DNA from 2 places in the Pseudothioclava alba genome. Region 2 is predicted to be linked to the other one. Evidence: riboswitches for the same ligand, from Rfam matches in the RefSeq annotation. Region 2 holds a riboswitch; the other holds the start of a gene.
The links. A riboswitch is a leader RNA that binds a small molecule or an ion and turns the genes downstream of it on or off. The one in region 2 is predicted to bind thiamine pyrophosphate.

Region 1: linked by a shared signal. The riboswitch ahead of thiC (phosphomethylpyrimidine synthase ThiC) and the one ahead of thiB (thiamine ABC transporter substrate binding subunit) in region 2 are both predicted to bind thiamine pyrophosphate.

Annotation. Positions count from the first base shown of each region.
Region 1 is NZ_JAWLVI010000001.1:697,141-704,890, reverse strand. It holds gene RYZ20_RS03425 (TadA family conjugal transfer-associated ATPase) at 1-496, shown strand, start outside; gene RYZ20_RS03420 (type II secretion system F family protein) at 493-1,467, shown strand; gene RYZ20_RS03415 (type II secretion system F family protein) at 1,481-2,476, shown strand; gene RYZ20_RS03410 (helix-turn-helix transcriptional regulator) at 2,730-3,536, shown strand; gene RYZ20_RS03405 (A24 family peptidase) at 3,536-3,994, shown strand; TPP riboswitch at 4,080-4,200, shown strand; gene thiC (phosphomethylpyrimidine synthase ThiC) at 4,310-6,103, shown strand; gene thiO (glycine oxidase ThiO) at 6,103-7,047, shown strand; gene thiS (sulfur carrier protein ThiS) at 7,037-7,234, shown strand; gene RYZ20_RS03385 (thiazole synthase) at 7,238-7,750, shown strand, end outside.
Region 2 is NZ_JAWLVI010000001.1:1,117,696-1,125,445, forward strand. It holds gene petB (cytochrome b) at 1-690, shown strand, start outside; gene RYZ20_RS05475 (cytochrome c1) at 705-1,493, shown strand; gene RYZ20_RS05480 (TetR/AcrR family transcriptional regulator) at 1,572-2,204, opposite strand; gene RYZ20_RS05485 (glutathione S-transferase family protein) at 2,271-2,882, opposite strand; gene aroC (chorismate synthase) at 2,948-4,048, opposite strand; TPP riboswitch at 4,137-4,245, shown strand; gene thiB (thiamine ABC transporter substrate binding subunit) at 4,287-5,267, shown strand; gene RYZ20_RS05500 (thiamine/thiamine pyrophosphate ABC transporter permease ThiP) at 5,243-6,787, shown strand; gene thiQ (thiamine ABC transporter ATP-binding protein) at 6,771-7,466, shown strand; gene RYZ20_RS05510 (S-(hydroxymethyl)glutathione dehydrogenase/class III alcohol dehydrogenase) at 7,515-7,750, opposite strand, start outside.

The sequences.
Region 1 (7,750 bases), 420 kb from region 2:
GCAGCGCGATCTGGTGCGTAACGCGCTGCGGATGCGCCCCGACCGGATCATCGTGGGCGAGGTGCGCGGCGCCGAGGCTTTCGATATGTTGCAGGCGATGAACACGGGCCACGATGGTTCGATGACCACGGTTCACGCCAATTCGGCCCGCGACGCCATTAGCCGGATCGAACAGATGGTGACGATGATCGGGGCCGATCTGCCCTTGTCCGCGATCCGTTCGCAGGTGGCGGCGGGGTTGCAGATCGTGGTGCAACTGGCGCGGCTGGCCGATGGCACGCGGCGTGTCCTGAGTATCAGCGAGATCACCGGCCTCGAAGGATCGGTGGTGTCGATGCAGGACATCTTTGTGTTCCGCAAACTGGGCAAGACCGAGGACGGGCGGATCCTGGGCGAGTTCACGCCCACCGGCATCCGCCCTCGCTGCGCCGAGGCGCTGATTGCCGCAGGCGTGCCCTTTGATCCGGCGGATTTCGTGGTGCGGAGGTCGTCATGATCGGGGACGTTTTGCAGGACCGCGCGCTGGTCTACCTGTTCTATTGCGGGATTATGCTGGGTGTTTTGCTGGCCTTCAGCGCGCTTGCGGGCGCGTTGCGCCGTGGCGAGACCCGCGCCGAGGCGCGCTCGCGCCGGTTGCGGATGGTGGCCGAGGGAAGCCCGGTCGAGGAACGTCTGGCAGTGCTGAAACCGCCACCCGTCCGGACCGGATTTGCCCGCGTGCCGGTGCTGGGGGTGGTGCCGGCTGCGCTGAAACGCGCGGGCGTGCCGCTGTCGGCGCCTGCCTTCTTTGGCCTGTGCGCGCTTTTGGCGGGGGTGACGCTGGTCACCCTGACGCCGTTGATCGGGGGCGGGGGGGCGGCGCTGGTGGCGCTGGCGTCGGGCCTCGGGCTGCCACTGGTTGCGCTGCGCATCCGGCTGCGCAAACAGGCCGACGCGCTGGTCGCGCAATTGCCTGACGCGCTGGAACTGATGGCGCGGGGGCTGCGGGTCGGGCATCCGCTGAATGCCTCGATCGGGGCGGTTGCGCAGGAGATGGCCGACCCGATCGGCACCGAGTTCGGCATCGTCTTCGATCAGGTGAACTATGGCGACGATCTGCCCGAGGCGTTTCAGGATTTTGCCGACCGCGTCGATCTGGAGGATGTGCATTATCTCTCGGCCAGCATCGGTATCCAGCACGGTAGCGGTGGCGATCTGGCCCGCGTGATCGAGGTTCTGGCCCGCGTGATCCGTGGCCGCGCGGCACTCCGGCGCAAGATCAAGGCGATCTCGTCGGAGGGGCGCGCTTCGGCGGCGTTTCTCTCGGCGCTGCCTTTCATCATGTTCGGCTTCACCTCGGTTTCGTCGCCCAATTACTACGGTGGCGTGATGGATGACCCGCTGTTCACGCCGATGGCGGCGGCGGTGGTCGGGCTGACGCTGGTCAATGCGCTGGTGCTGCAAAAGCTGGTCAATTTCCACGTCTGAACAGGAGGGCGCGATGCTGGACATTCTGGAGATGCTGACGCGAAGCCTTGGGGTGACGCCGGAAACCGTTTTTGCGGGCGGGATTGCGGGCGGCGTGGGGCTAGGGCTTTGGGGCGTCTACGCGGGGTTTTTCCGCGCCGATCCGGTGGCCGCGCGGATGGCCTCTATCGCAGGTGCGCGCCGCCAGTCACGGCTGGACCGCGCGCTTTTGCTGGCACCAAGCGAGACACCGGGGCGGCTGATGAAAGCCTTTGTGCCGAGCGAGAAAGCCGCGCAGGGCAGCCTGCGGCTCCAGCTTGCACAGGCGGGGCTGAACGGGCCGCAGGCGCTGCGCAACTATACCATTGCGCGGGTGGTGCTGGCGCTAATCCTGCCGCTGGCGATGCTGGGGCTTGTGCTAAGCGCGCGCACGCCGGGGCTGTCGCTGCCGCTTGGTCTCTCGGAGAGGTTGGGCGGCATGAGCGCGCTTGGCATCTACCAGATGCTGACGGTGCTGGTCGCGCTTGGCTATTTCGCGCCGCGCTACTGGCTGCAAAACCGCATCACCGAGCGCAGGCTGCGCATCGAAGAGAGCTTCCCAAATGCGCTTGATCTGCTGCAAATCTCGATCGAGGCGGGGCTGGGGTTCGATGCGGCGATGACGCGGGTCGGCAACGAGTTGATGCATAGCGCGCCCGATCTGGCGGTGGAAATCCTTAGCGTGCAGCATCAGGTTCAGGCGGGGCGGATGCGCGACGCGGCGCTGAACGACATGGCCGAGAGGATCGGGCTGGAGACGGTGCGCTCTTTCGCCAATGTCGTTCGCCAGTCGATCCAGTTCGGCACTTCGATGGCGCAGGCGCTGACCACCTATGCGGACGAGCTGCGCAACATCCGCGAGATGCGCGCGCAGGAAATGGCGAACAAACTGCCGGTGAAAATGTCGATGGTGATGGCCTCGCTGATGCTGCCCGCGCTGATTACGCTGACGGTGGGTCCGGTTGTTATCCGATATGTGCAGCAATTCTGAGTGGCGATTCGTTTCCTCCCTTTCCGGCGGAAGATCGCGCGCAATATAGTTGCGCGTGCGCGTCGGGATTCCTGCCGGATTTACCACCAAAGGTTGTAAATTCTGTGCTTCGTGGATGGAAATAGCTAATATCATTGACAAAATTCCCCCGCCGAGATGAAAATCAAAAGTATGTAGCAAATATACTTTATGGTGTTCGTTTGGGGGTGTGACCATGAAGGACTTGGATAGAGATCCTCTCGGGTCAAGTCGGTTGCGTGCGATTGAAGCTGGTATGATCGGGGCGGTTGCGCAGTGGTGCGAATGTTTGCACGGCGCGGACCCTGTGCTGAAAGCCTTGGAAGTTCTGGGAAAAAGCATCGAGGCCGAGGCGGTTCTGCTCTCGCGCCATTCGCGGACCCTGGGGGCAAAGGCGCGGGTTCTGGTCTGGGACCGCCAACCGAAAACAGTTCTGGGCGGGCGGTTGGAGCGCTCTTATGCGGCCTCGGTCCTGGGGGCGTATTTCGACAAGGCCCGTCCCGGCAGCCTGTGGTTTAAAACGATGGTCGAAGACAGTCTGGGCAGCGATCTGATCGCCTTCCATTCGAACCGCCATCTGCGCGAACTGGTCGTGGTGCCGCTTGAATCGAAGGAGCGCTCGGTTGATTTTCTGGAAATCCATCTGACCGACAAGCCGCGTAATTATCAGCAAGCGGTGCTGAATATGCTTGCGCCGATGCTGGCGAAGACCTGGCATAACCGTGCCAGCGGGCTGTTTACCGAAAGCCTGTTGCGCATGACGGTGCGGCCGCAGCACGTCAGCGATGGTGTGCCGATCCTGAGCGCGGACAACCCTGCGGGGCTGAGCCGCGCGGAGTATCGGGTCTGTCTGCTGCTGAGCCGCGGCAAGACGATGGACGAGCTTAAATCCGAGCTTGGCATCGGTGAATCGACGTTGCGCACACATCTGAGCCATCTTTACGCCAAGACGGGTTCGGCCAACGCGGGCGAGCTGATCTACCGGCTTGTCGCGGCCGAGCCGTTCATGGCCGACGGGGGCTGCTCTGATCGGGTGGCGTGATGCGCGCTGATCTGCTTTTGCTGGCCCTTGTCTTGCCCCTCGTTGTTGCGGCAGCGCTGAGCGATCTGCGCCGGCTGAAAATTCCCAATAGCTATGTCCTTGTCGCGGTTGTGATTTTTCTGGGCGTGGCGCCGGTTTTGCTGACGCTGGACGATCTCGGGGCGCGGGTGCTTGGTGCGGGGATCGCCTTGGCCATCGGGTTTGTGCTCTTTGGGTTGCGACTGTTTGGGGGCGGCGATGTAAAGATGATGGCGGCCTTGATGCTGTTTGTGCCGGTCGGGGCGAGTGCGCTGTTTATGCAGATGTTTTCGCTGGCTTTGCTGGTCACGGCGGGGGGGATGCTGTTCGTGCAGCGCGCGGGCGGGCATCCTGATTGGGCCAGCGTGCAGGCGCGCGGCAAGATGCCTGTCGGGGTGCCGATGGCGCTGGCGGTGGCGGGGTTGCTGATCCTGCTATGAGTTTGCTTGCACGAAATCTGGATCTGCCCCTGCATGGACGGCGGCGATATTGCCCTTGACGGCCCCTACGAAACTCCGCATCCTCGCACCACGTCAGGGGAGTCCCGCCTAGGGGACTGAGAGGCTGAGTGGGGGCAACCCCGGTGAAGCGACCCTTTGAACCTGACCCAGTTGATGCTGGCGTAGGAAGACCGAAGGGCATTCCCTCCATTTCATGCGGAGCGGTCCTTTCGGGCCGCTTTGGCCCATTTCAGGGGCGCGCGGTCCCTTTCTGCCTAAAGTTTCACTTGGGTCTCATCGCTTGAGGAGACCGAAATGAAAGACCCTATCCCGACCATCACCACGGGCGCCTTGCCCGCCTCGCGCAAGACCTATGTCGCGGGGCAGATCCATGACATCCGCGTGCCGATGCGCGAGATCGAGATCTCGAACGAGGCGCCGCTGAGGGTCTATGACAGCTCGGGGCCGTATACCGATCTAGGCGTGCGGATAGATATTTCCAAAGGGCTGGCTCCGGTGCGCGGCGAATGGCAGCTCGCGCGGTGCGACGCCGAGGCCTACGAGGGCCGCACCGTCACCTCGGCCGACAACGGTTTTGCTGAAGGCGCGCGCCTGACGCCCGCCTTCCCCGAACAGTGTGCGCCCTTGCGCGCTGTTGGCGACAAGGCAATCACCCAACTTGCCTATGCCCGCGCGGGCATCATCACTCCCGAGATGGAGTTCGTCGCGATCCGCGAAAATCAGGGCCGCGTCGAGGCCTGGACCGAGGCGCGTGACGGCGAGGATTTCGGCGCCGCCATTCCCGATCTGGTGACGCCCGAATTCGTGCGTCAGGAAATCGCCGCGGGCCGCGCGATCATCCCCGCCAACATCAACCACCGCGAGCTGGAACCCGTTATCATCGGGCGCAACTTCCTGGTGAAGATCAACGCGAATATCGGCAATTCGGCGGTGACTTCCAGCATGGAGGAAGAGGTCGAAAAGATGGTCTGGGCGATCCGCTGGGGGGCGGATACGGTGATGGACCTCTCGACCGGGCGCAACATCCACAACATCCGCGACTGGATCATCCGCAACGCGCCGGTGCCGATCGGGACGGTGCCGCTTTATCAGGCGCTTGAAAAGGTGGGCGGCATTGCCGAAGACCTGACGTGGGAGGTGTTCCGCGACACGCTGATCGAGCAGGCCGAGCAGGGCGTCGACTATTTCACCATCCACGCGGGCGTGCGCCTGCACATGATCCCGATGACGGCCAAGCGCGTGACGGGGATCGTGTCGCGCGGTGGCTCGATCATGGCTAAATGGTGCCTGCATCATCACCGCGAGAGCTTCCTCTATGAGCATTTCGACGAGATTTGCGACATCTGCCGCAAGTATGACGTGTCCTTCAGCCTTGGTGACGGGCTGCGCCCCGGCTCGATCGCGGACGCCAACGATCAGGCGCAATTCGCCGAACTGCGCACCTTGGGCGAACTGACGAAAATTGCCTGGGCGAAGGACTGTCAGGTGATGATCGAGGGGCCGGGCCATGTGCCGATGCACAAGATCAAGGCCAATATGGACGAGCAGCTCAAGCACTGCCATGAGGCGCCGTTCTACACGCTCGGGCCGCTGACCACCGATATTGCGCCGGGCTATGACCATATCACCAGCGCCATCGGCGCGGCGATGATCGGGTGGTTCGGCACCGCGATGCTGTGTTACGTCACGCCGAAAGAGCACCTTGGCCTGCCCGACCGCGACGACGTGAAAACCGGCGTGATCACCTATAAGCTGGCGGCCCATGCGGCGGATCTTGCCAAGGGGCATCCGGGTGCGCAACTGCGTGATGATGCGCTAAGCCGCGCGCGGTTCGAGTTCCGCTGGCAGGATCAGTTCAACCTCTCGCTCGACCCCGATACGGCGCGCGAGATGCACGATGAAACCATGCCTGCGCAGGCGCATAAGGTGGCGCATTTCTGCTCGATGTGCGGGCCGAAGTTCTGCTCGATGCGGATTTCGCACGACATTCGGGCCGAGGCCGAAAAGCAACAGGGCATGGCCGAGATGGCCGGTAAGTTTCGCGAAAAGGGGGAGCTTTACCTCCCCGCCGAGGAGCCTGCGCAATGATGTTCTCGGTTCTGGGTGCAGGGGTGGCGGGGCTGTGCACCGCCACCGCCCTGGCTGAACGCGGGGCGCGGGTCGAGGTGATCGACCCCGATCCTGATCCGACGGGGGCGTCCTATTACGCAGGCGGGATGCTGGCCCCTTTTTGCGAGGGCGAGGCCGCGCCCGAAGTGGTTGTGACCACGGGACAATCGGCGCGCGAGTGGTGGGCGGCGCGGGTGCCGGGTGTGGTGGTTGCGGGCACGCTGGTCGTGGCGCCGCCGCGCGATCAGGCCGAGCTGGACCGCTTTGCGCGCGCCACGCGTGGGCATTCCTGGGTTGATCCGGGCAGCCTTGAGCCTGATCTGGCGGGGCGCTTTGCGCGGGCTTTGCATTTCGCGGACGAGGCGCATCTTGACCCGCGCGCGGCCTGCAAGGCGCTGATTGCGCGGCTGACCGACATGGGTGCCGAGCTGTTCTTCGGCACGGGCGCGCACCCGCGCGGACAGATCGTCGATTGTCGCGGCTTGGCAGCGCTTGACCTGCTGCCCGAACTGCGCGCCGTGCGCGGCGAGATGCTGATGCTGCACACCGACGAGGTGACGCTTGCGCGCCCCGTGCGGCTGCTGCATCCGCGTTTCCCGTGCTACATCGTGCCGCGCGGGCAGGGGCGCTTTATGGTCGGTGCGACGATGGTCGAAAGCGATGATGCTGGGCCGATTACTGCGCGCGCGACGATGGAGCTGCTCTCGGCGGCCTACGCGCTGCACCCCGCTTTTGCCGAGGCCAAGATAATCGAGACCGGCGCGGGCCTGCGTCCCTCTTTGCCCGACAACGTGCCGTCCGTGCAGTTCCGCGCGGACCGGATTTTCGTCAACGGCCTTTACCGGCACGGGTTCCTGATGGCTCCCGCATTGGCCGAAGAGGTCGCCCAAACCGTTTTTCAGGAGAAAGCCCATGCGTCTTGAGGTGAATGGAACCGCGCGCGAGGTTGCGGCGGAAACGCTTGATGCGCTGCTGGTCGAGATCGGGGTCGATCTGGCCTCGGTCGCGACCGCGCTGGATGGCGAGTTTGTGCCGCGTGGCCAGCGCGCCGCAACGCCGCTGACCGATGGGGCGCGGGTCGAGATCGTCGCGCCGATGCAGGGGGGCTGATAGATGTTCTACGGTATAGACCTGTCGTCGCGGCTGATGCTGGGGACGGCGCAATACCCCTCGCCACGGGTTCTGGCCGAGGCGATTGCGGCCTCGGGCGCCGAGGTCATCACCGTCAGCCTGCGCCGCGAAGGCGCGGGGGGCGGGGCGTTTCGGGAAATCCTTAAAGGGCTGAACTGCCGCCCTTTACCCAATACCGCCGGGTGTCACTCGGTGAAAGAGGCGGTCACGACCGCACAAATGGCGCGCGAGGTGTTCGGCACGAACTGGATCAAGCTCGAGGTCATCGGCCATGCCGATACGCTCCAGCCTGACCCCTTCGCGCTGGTCGAGGCCGCGCGGGTGCTCTGCGCCGACGGGTTCGAGGTGTTCCCCTACACGACCGAAGACCTGATCGTGGGCGAACGGCTGCTGGAGGCAGGTTGCAAGGTGCTGATGCCTTGGGGCGCGCCGATCGGTTCGGGGCAGGGGCTGCGCAATCGCGACGGGCTGCGCACGATGCGCGCGCATTTCGCG
Region 2 (7,750 bases):
GTCGGCCTGCACATCTGGGCGTTCCACACCACGGGCAACAACAACCCGACCGGTGTTGACGTGCGTCGCGGCTCCAAAGCCGAAGCCGAGAAAGACACCCTGCCCTTCTGGCCCTATTTCGTGATCAAGGACCTCTTCGCCCTCGTTCTCGTGCTGGCCATCTTCTTTGCTGTTGTTGGCTTCATGCCGAACTACCTCGGCCACCCCGACAACTACATCGAGGCAAACCCGCTGGCGACGCCCGCACACATCGTTCCCGAATGGTACTTCCTGCCGTTCTACGCGATCCTGCGTGCCTTCACCGCTGACGTCTGGGCCGTGATCCTTGTGAACAAGCTGACCTTCGGCATCGTCGACGCCAAGTTCTTCGGCGTGATCGCGATGTTCGGCGCAATCATCGCGATGGCGCTGGCTCCGTGGCTCGACACCTCCAAAGTCCGCTCGGGCCAATTCCGCCCGATGTTCAAATGGTGGTTCTGGCTTCTGGCCATCGACTTTGTCGTGCTGATGTGGGTGGGCGCGATGCCGACCGACGGGATCTATCCCTACATCTCGCTGATCGGTGCAACCTACTGGTTCGCCTACTTCTTCGTGCTCCTCCCACTTCTGGGCGTGATCGAGAAACCGCTGCCGATGCCGGCAACGATCGAAGAAGACTTCAACAACCATTACGGCACCAAAGCCGAGTAAGGAACAGGACCGAAATCATGAAAAAACTTCTGATCTCTGCCGTTTCCGCGCTCGTTCTGGGCTCTGGTGCGGCATTCGCTGCTGGCTCTGAAGGCCATGTCGAAAATCTGGATTTCTCGTTCGAGAACCCCTTTGGCACCTTCGACCAGCAGCAGCTCCGTCGCGGCTTTCAGGTCTACCGGGAGGTCTGCTCGGCCTGCCACGGCCTGAAATTCGTGCCGCTGCGCTCGCTCGCTGACGAGGGTGGCCCGCAGATGGACGCGGACTGGGTGCGTGCCTATGCCGCCGAACTGGACGAAGTCTACGACCCCGAGACCGACGAGTCGCGTCCGCGCAAGGAAACCGACATGTTCCCGACCCGCAAGGGCGAGGGCATGGGGCCGGACCTGTCGCTGATGGCAAAGGCCCGCGCGGGCTTCCACGGCCCCTACGGCACGGGTATCTCGCAGCTGGTTAACGGCATCGGTGGCCCCGAGTATATCTACTCGGTCCTGACCGGCTACACCGGCGAGGAAGTCGAGATGGCTGGCTCGTATTTCTACGAGAACCACACCTTCCCGGGTGGCCTGATCTCGATGCCCGCGCCGCTCTCGGAAGAGCTGGTCGAGTATGAAGACGGCACCGAGGCCAGCGTTCACCAGATGGCCGAAGACGTTTCGGCCTTCCTGATGTGGACCGCTGAACCCAAGATGATGGCACGCAAGCAATGGGGCTTTGTCGGCGTTCTGCTGCTCGGCCTGCTGACCACGCTGCTCTATCTGACCAACAAGCGCATCTGGGCACCCCACAAGGGCAAGCACTAAGCACCTGATGGCCTGAAACAGAAAACGCGCCCTTCGGGGCGCGTTTTTTATTTGCGACGTTCAGATCGGGGCCGATTGTCAGCCCCGCACCCCATAGCGCGCGAGGAACATCTCGACCGCGCCGTCGATGATCCGTTGACGGTCTCTGGGCGCGCAGCACTCGCCGATGCCAAAGACCAGACGGTTGTGGATGTCGACCTTGCACAGTTCCGCAAACTGATCGGCGGCCAGTTCGAAATCCTCGATCTGCAACTCGCCATTGGCGACGGCTTTGTGCAGATAGTCCACCATATGCTTGCGCACGAGTTCGGGACCGGAGTGGTAGAACTCATGTCCGAGCTGCGGGAAGCGGTCGGCCTCGGCCACGCAAATCCGGTAGGTCTGGAGCGCGAAGGTCGTCGACATATAGCCGATGAACCGCTCGGCCGCGAAGCGCAGCACCGCCGCGACGGGCATCTTCTCGGCCTCGACCAGTTCGACCGCCTCGTCGGCCTGCCGGTTGCACTCGGCCTTGGCAACCTCCATGAACAGCAGCCGCTTGTCGGGGAAATAGCTGTAAAGCGTCGCCTTCGAGACCCCTGCCTCACGCGCGATGTCATCGACCGAGGCGCCCTCGAACCCGTCACGCATGAAAATCGTGCGCGCGCCTTCAAGCACCTGATCGAACTTCCGCCCCTTGCGGATTTTCGGCGTTTTCGACTGGTCGGTCATCATCTCCCCCGAAACTCTACAGGCCATCTTAGACCGAAGCCTTCAGCAGGGAAAGACTACGTGGCGTCACAGCGTTTGCGCAAGAAGTTCCGCGTCCCACCGGGCGACCTCGGCCATCGAGGGCCGCGCCATGCAACGCGCGACCCAATCCTTGATAACCGGCACGTCGGGCGTCATCTGCGTGAAAAACCCGAAGGGCGAGAACATCAGCAGATCGGCCGCGCTGAACCTATCGCCCAGCAGAAAGTCGCGCCCCTGCAAGGCGTCGGTCAGGCGCGCGGTCAGGGTCTTCATATCGCGGAAGGTTGCGTAATAGGCCGGATGTTTGACCTCGGCGACATGGCCAACCAGCACGGGTTCAAGCACGCCTTGATAATAGAAGAGCCACGAGAGGAACTCGCCGCGCTTGGCCTCGCCCGGCATCGGCGCCAAACCGGCCTCGGGGAAGGCTTCGCACAGATAGGCCACGATTGCGCCGCGTTCGCGCACGGTATCCTCGCCATTCACCAGATAGGGAACCTTGCCCTCGGGATGCGGGTTTGCCGCGTCGCGCCCGCCCGACCCATCCTGCCGCGGGATCGACACGACGCGCACATCGACCTTGTCGCGCGCCCCAAGTTCATGAAGCAGCGACACGATGGTCGAGGATCGGCTATTCGGGGAATGGTAAAGGATCATCTGCGCTCCGCGTGGACTGGTTACGTCCCGCAGAGCATTGCACAGTTGCGAGGCTGGCAAAAGCCTTAGCCGATCGTGCCGCGCTGCCCGCCAGTTTGCGCGCGGTCCAGCAGCAGGTGATCAAGGATCACGCAGGCCATCATCGCCTCGGCCACCGGCACCGCACGGATGCCGACGCAGGGGTCATGGCGGCCTTTGGTGATCACCTCAACCTCTTCGCCCGCGATATTGATCGAGCGGCGCGGCGTCAGGATCGACGAGGTCGGCTTGACCGAGAAACGCACGGTGATCGGCTGGCCGGTGGTGATACCGCCCAGAATGCCGCCCGCGTGGTTCGACAGAAACTCGGGGCCATTTGGACCCATGACGATCTCGTCGGCATTCTCGACGCCGGTCAGTTCCGCCGCAGCCATGCCTTCGCCGATCTCGACGCCTTTAACCGCGTTAATCGACATCATCGCGGCAGCCAGATCGGTGTCCATTTTCGCATAGATCGGCGCGCCCAGACCTGCCGGACAGCCTTCGGCCACCACCTCGATCATCGCACCGACCGAGTTCTGCCCCTTGCGGATTGCGTGCAGGTAGTCGGCCCATTCGGCCACGGCATCCGCATCAGGAATAAAGAAATCGTTGCGCAGTATCTCGTCGCGGTCAAAGCGCGCGCGGTCAATATGCTTGGCGCCCATCTGGACCATGTAGCCGGTAATCTGCAGATCCGGCACCAGATGGCGCAGAACTGCCTGCGCCACGCCGCCAGCCGCCACCCGCGCCGCCGTTTCGCGCGCCGAAGACCGCCCGCCGCCGCGATAATCACGCAGCCCGTATTTCTGGTGATAGGTGATGTCGGCATGACCCGGGCGGAACTGCCGCGCGATCTCGCCGTAATCGCGCGAGCGCTGGTCGGTGTTCTCGATCATCAGCTGGATAGGCGTGCCGGTCGATTTTCCCTCGAACACCCCCGAGAGGATTTTCACGCGGTCCGGCTCTTGCCGCTGCGTGGTTTCCTTGGATTGCCCCGGACGGCGGCGATCCAGAAAGACCTGAATGAACTCTTCCGAAATCCCGACACCGGGCGGGCACCCATCGACGGTCGCGCCAAGCGCAGGCCCGTGGCTTTCGCCCCAGGTGGTCACACGGAAGATATGGCCGAAGGTGTTGAAGCTCATGGGTCTCTCCTTTGCCCTCCGATTAGCCTTGAAAGAGGCCGAATCCAAGCGCTTTCCCCTTGCACGGGCGCGCAAGGACACTATGTTCAGCCGCACCTCGGGGTGCCTGACCGATTTCGGACAGGCTGAGATGCGCAAGCGAACCCGTTGAACCTGAACCGGTTAAGACCGGCGGAGGGAAGGTATCGGGCCATTTCACTCGCCCGCCTGACCCCGCCCGTCAGCGAAGGAGCGAACCATGAAGAAAACTCTGATGCTTGCGGGTCTTGTTGCGGCTGCCACTCCGGCGCTGGCCGACGAGAACCCTGTGCTTACTGTCTATGCGCCCGATTATTTCACCTCGGAATGGGGGCCGGGTCCGGCCATTGAGGCGGGGTTCGAGGCTAGCTGCGGCTGTGACCTTGAATTTGTCGCGGGTGATGTGATGCCGCGCCTGATGCTTGAGGGCGACAAGACCGCGGCGGATGTGGTGATCGGCCTGAACACCGACGAGACCGCACGCGCCCGCAAACTGGGCGTTTTCGCGCCCCATAACGCGGATCTCTCGACGCTCACCCTGCCGATTGAATGGGCTGACGACACTTTCCTGCCCTTCGACTGGGCGGAAACCGCGTTCATCTATGACAAGACGCGCCTGCCGAACCCGCCGCAAAGCTTTGCCGAATTGCTGGACGCGGATGTAAAGCTGGCGATTCAGGACCCGCGCGCCTCGGTCTCGGGGCTGGCGCTGCTGTTGTGGGTCAAATCGGTCTATGGTGACAAGGCCGGTGAGGCTTGGGCGAAACTCGCGCCCAAGGTTCTGACGGTGACGCCCGGCTGGTCGGAGAGCTACGGCCTCTTCACCGATGGCGAGGTCGATATGGTGCTCTCGTTCACCACTTCGCCCGCCTATCACATCATCGCCGAAGAGGACGACACCAAGGCCGCCGCGATCTTCCCCGAAGGGCACTACCTTTACACCGAACTCGTTGCCCAGACCGCAACCACCGACACGCCCGAGCTTGCGCAATCCTTCATGGATTACGTCCTTTCGGATGCGTTCCAGGGCATGATCGCGACGGCCAACTGGTCCTATCCGTCGGTGATCAAAGAGGGCTTCCTGCCCGAAGGTTTTGCAGCGCTTCCGCGTCCGGCGAAAACCAGCTTCTACACCGAAGACGAGGCAGAGGCTCTGCGCGGCCCGGCCCTTGAAGAATGGCTCGCCGCGTTCGGGAACTGATCCCGGCGGCGCTGGCGGCCCTGCTGCTGGCAACGCTTGTTCTGGCCCCTCTCGGCGCGGTGGCACTCCGCGCCGGAGGGTTCGGCCTTTTGACGCCGCGCGATCTGGACGCGCTGTGGTTCACGCTCTGGCAGGCCGCGGTCTCGGCTGCGATTTCCTGCGCCTTCGCAATCCCCTTGGCGCGCGCCTTGCACCGACGCGATTTCCGAGGGCGTGGCCTGCTGATCTCGCTGATGGGCGCGCCCTTTATCCTGCCGACCATCGCCGCCGTGATGGGGCTGATCGCGGTTTTCGGGCGCAAGGGGCTGGTGAATACAGGCCTTGGCTGGCTTGGCCTGCCCGAGGTGTCGATCTACGGCGCGCATGGGGTGATCGCGGCGCATGTGTTCTTTAACCTGCCGCTGGCGACGCGCATGGTGCTGCATGGCTGGCGCGCCATCCCGACCGAGCGGGTGCGCCTTGCCGCGAGCCTTGGATTCGGCCCCGCGCAGATGCGCCGCCACCTTGAAACCCCGATGCTGCGCGCGGTTCTTCCCGGCGCGTTTCTGGCGATTTTTCTGGTCTGCCTGACTTCGTTCGCGATTGCCCTGACCCTTGGCGGAGGCCCGAAGGCGACCACGGTAGAGCTTGCAATCTATCAGGCGTTCCGCTTCGATTTCGACATGGGGCGCGCGGCAACGCTGGCGCTGGTGCAGGTCGCGCTGTGCGTCGGCGCACTCATGGTAACGGCGCGGATGACGCTGCCCTCGGGGTTTGGGGCGGGGCTTGATCGTCCGCAGCCGATGCCCGAAGGCGTTACCCCCGCAAGCCCCCTGCCCGATGCTGCGATGATCGTTCTGGCGGCGGCATTTTTGCTGGTGCCGATCGGCGCGATTGTGCTGCGCGGGCTTCCGGCACTCGCCGATCTGCCACCCTCGATCTGGCGCGCGGCGGGCACCTCGCTTGCGGTGGCGGCGGGGTCGACGATTCTGACCCTTGCGCTGGCCCTGCCGCTGGCACTGACCGCCACGCGGCACCGTTGGGCCGAGCTGTCCGCCATGCTGCCCCTATCTGCTTCGGCGCTGGTGATGGGGGCCGGAGCCTTCCTGATCGCGCGGGCCTTCGTGAACCCCACAAGCCTTGCGATTCCGGTGACGCTGTTGACGAATGCGGTGCTCTCGGTGCCCTTTGCCGTGCGTATCCTGATCCCTGCCGCGCAGTATCTGCAGCACAATTACGACCGTCTTGCCTCCGCGCTGGACCTGCGCGGGGTGGCGCGCCTGCGCTATCTGACCCTGCCGCGACTGGCGCAGCCCTTGGGGTTTTCCGCAGGGTTGGCGGCGGCGTTTTCGATGGGAGACCTTGGCGTCATCACCCTGTTTTCGGACGGGCGCACGCAGACGCTTCCGCTTGCGCTTTTTCAACTGATGGGGGCTTATCGGATGGATCAGGCGGCAGCGGCGGCGGTGCTGTTGATCGCCCTGTCATTCGCGCTTTTTTGGGCTTTGGACCGGATCGGACATCATGCTGACCCTCGATAACCTGCACCTGACCCAAGGCGCGTTTCATCTGCGCGCCGATCTGGTAGTGCGAACCGGCGCACGGGTTGCGCTGATCGGCCCCTCGGGCGCGGGCAAATCGACGCTTCTGAACGCGATCGCGGGGTTTATCGCGCCCACCACCGGAGCAATCCGCTGGGATGGCAAGGACATCACCGATATGCCCCCCGGCGCGCGGCCTCTCTCAATCCTGTTTCAGGATCAAAACCTGTTTCCGCATCTGAGCGTCACGCAGAACCTTGGGCTTGGCCTTGATCCGCGCCTGAAGCTGTCTGCCGCGCACAACGCCCAGATCGAAGCGGCGCTGGAACGCACGGGGCTTGCGGGGTTTGGCCCCCGCAAACCGTCCGCGCTTTCGGGCGGGCAGCAGGCGCGTGTTGCGCTGGCCCGCGCGCTTTTGCGAGCGCGTCCCTTGCTGCTGCTGGATGAGCCGTTTTCGGCGCTTGGCCCCGCGCTCAAGGCCGAGATGCTGGCGCTGGTGGGTGCGCTTGCGCAAGAACACCGCACAACGCTTCTGATGGTTTCGCACGACCCCGAGGACGCCCGCGCCCTTTGCCCCGAAACTATCCTCGTGGCTGATGGCGAGGCGCTTCCGCCGCAAGACACTGACGCCCTGCTGACCAACCCGCCCGAGGCGTTGCAAACCTATCTGGGCAAATAAAAACGGGGGCCGTCTGGCCCCCGCTTGTAGGTCTAGTTGCTGCGCGGATCAGTAGATCACGACCGAGCGGATGCTCTCGCCCTTATGCATCAGGTCGAAGGCGTCGTTGATCTTTTCCAGCGGCATGGTGTGCGTGATCATCGAGTCGATCTCGATCTTGCCATCCATGTACCAATCCACGAATTTCGGCACATCGGTGCGCCCCTTCGCACCGCCAAACGCGGTGCCTTTCCAGACACGGCCCGTCACCAATTGGAACGGGCGGGTCGAGATTTCAGCCCCTG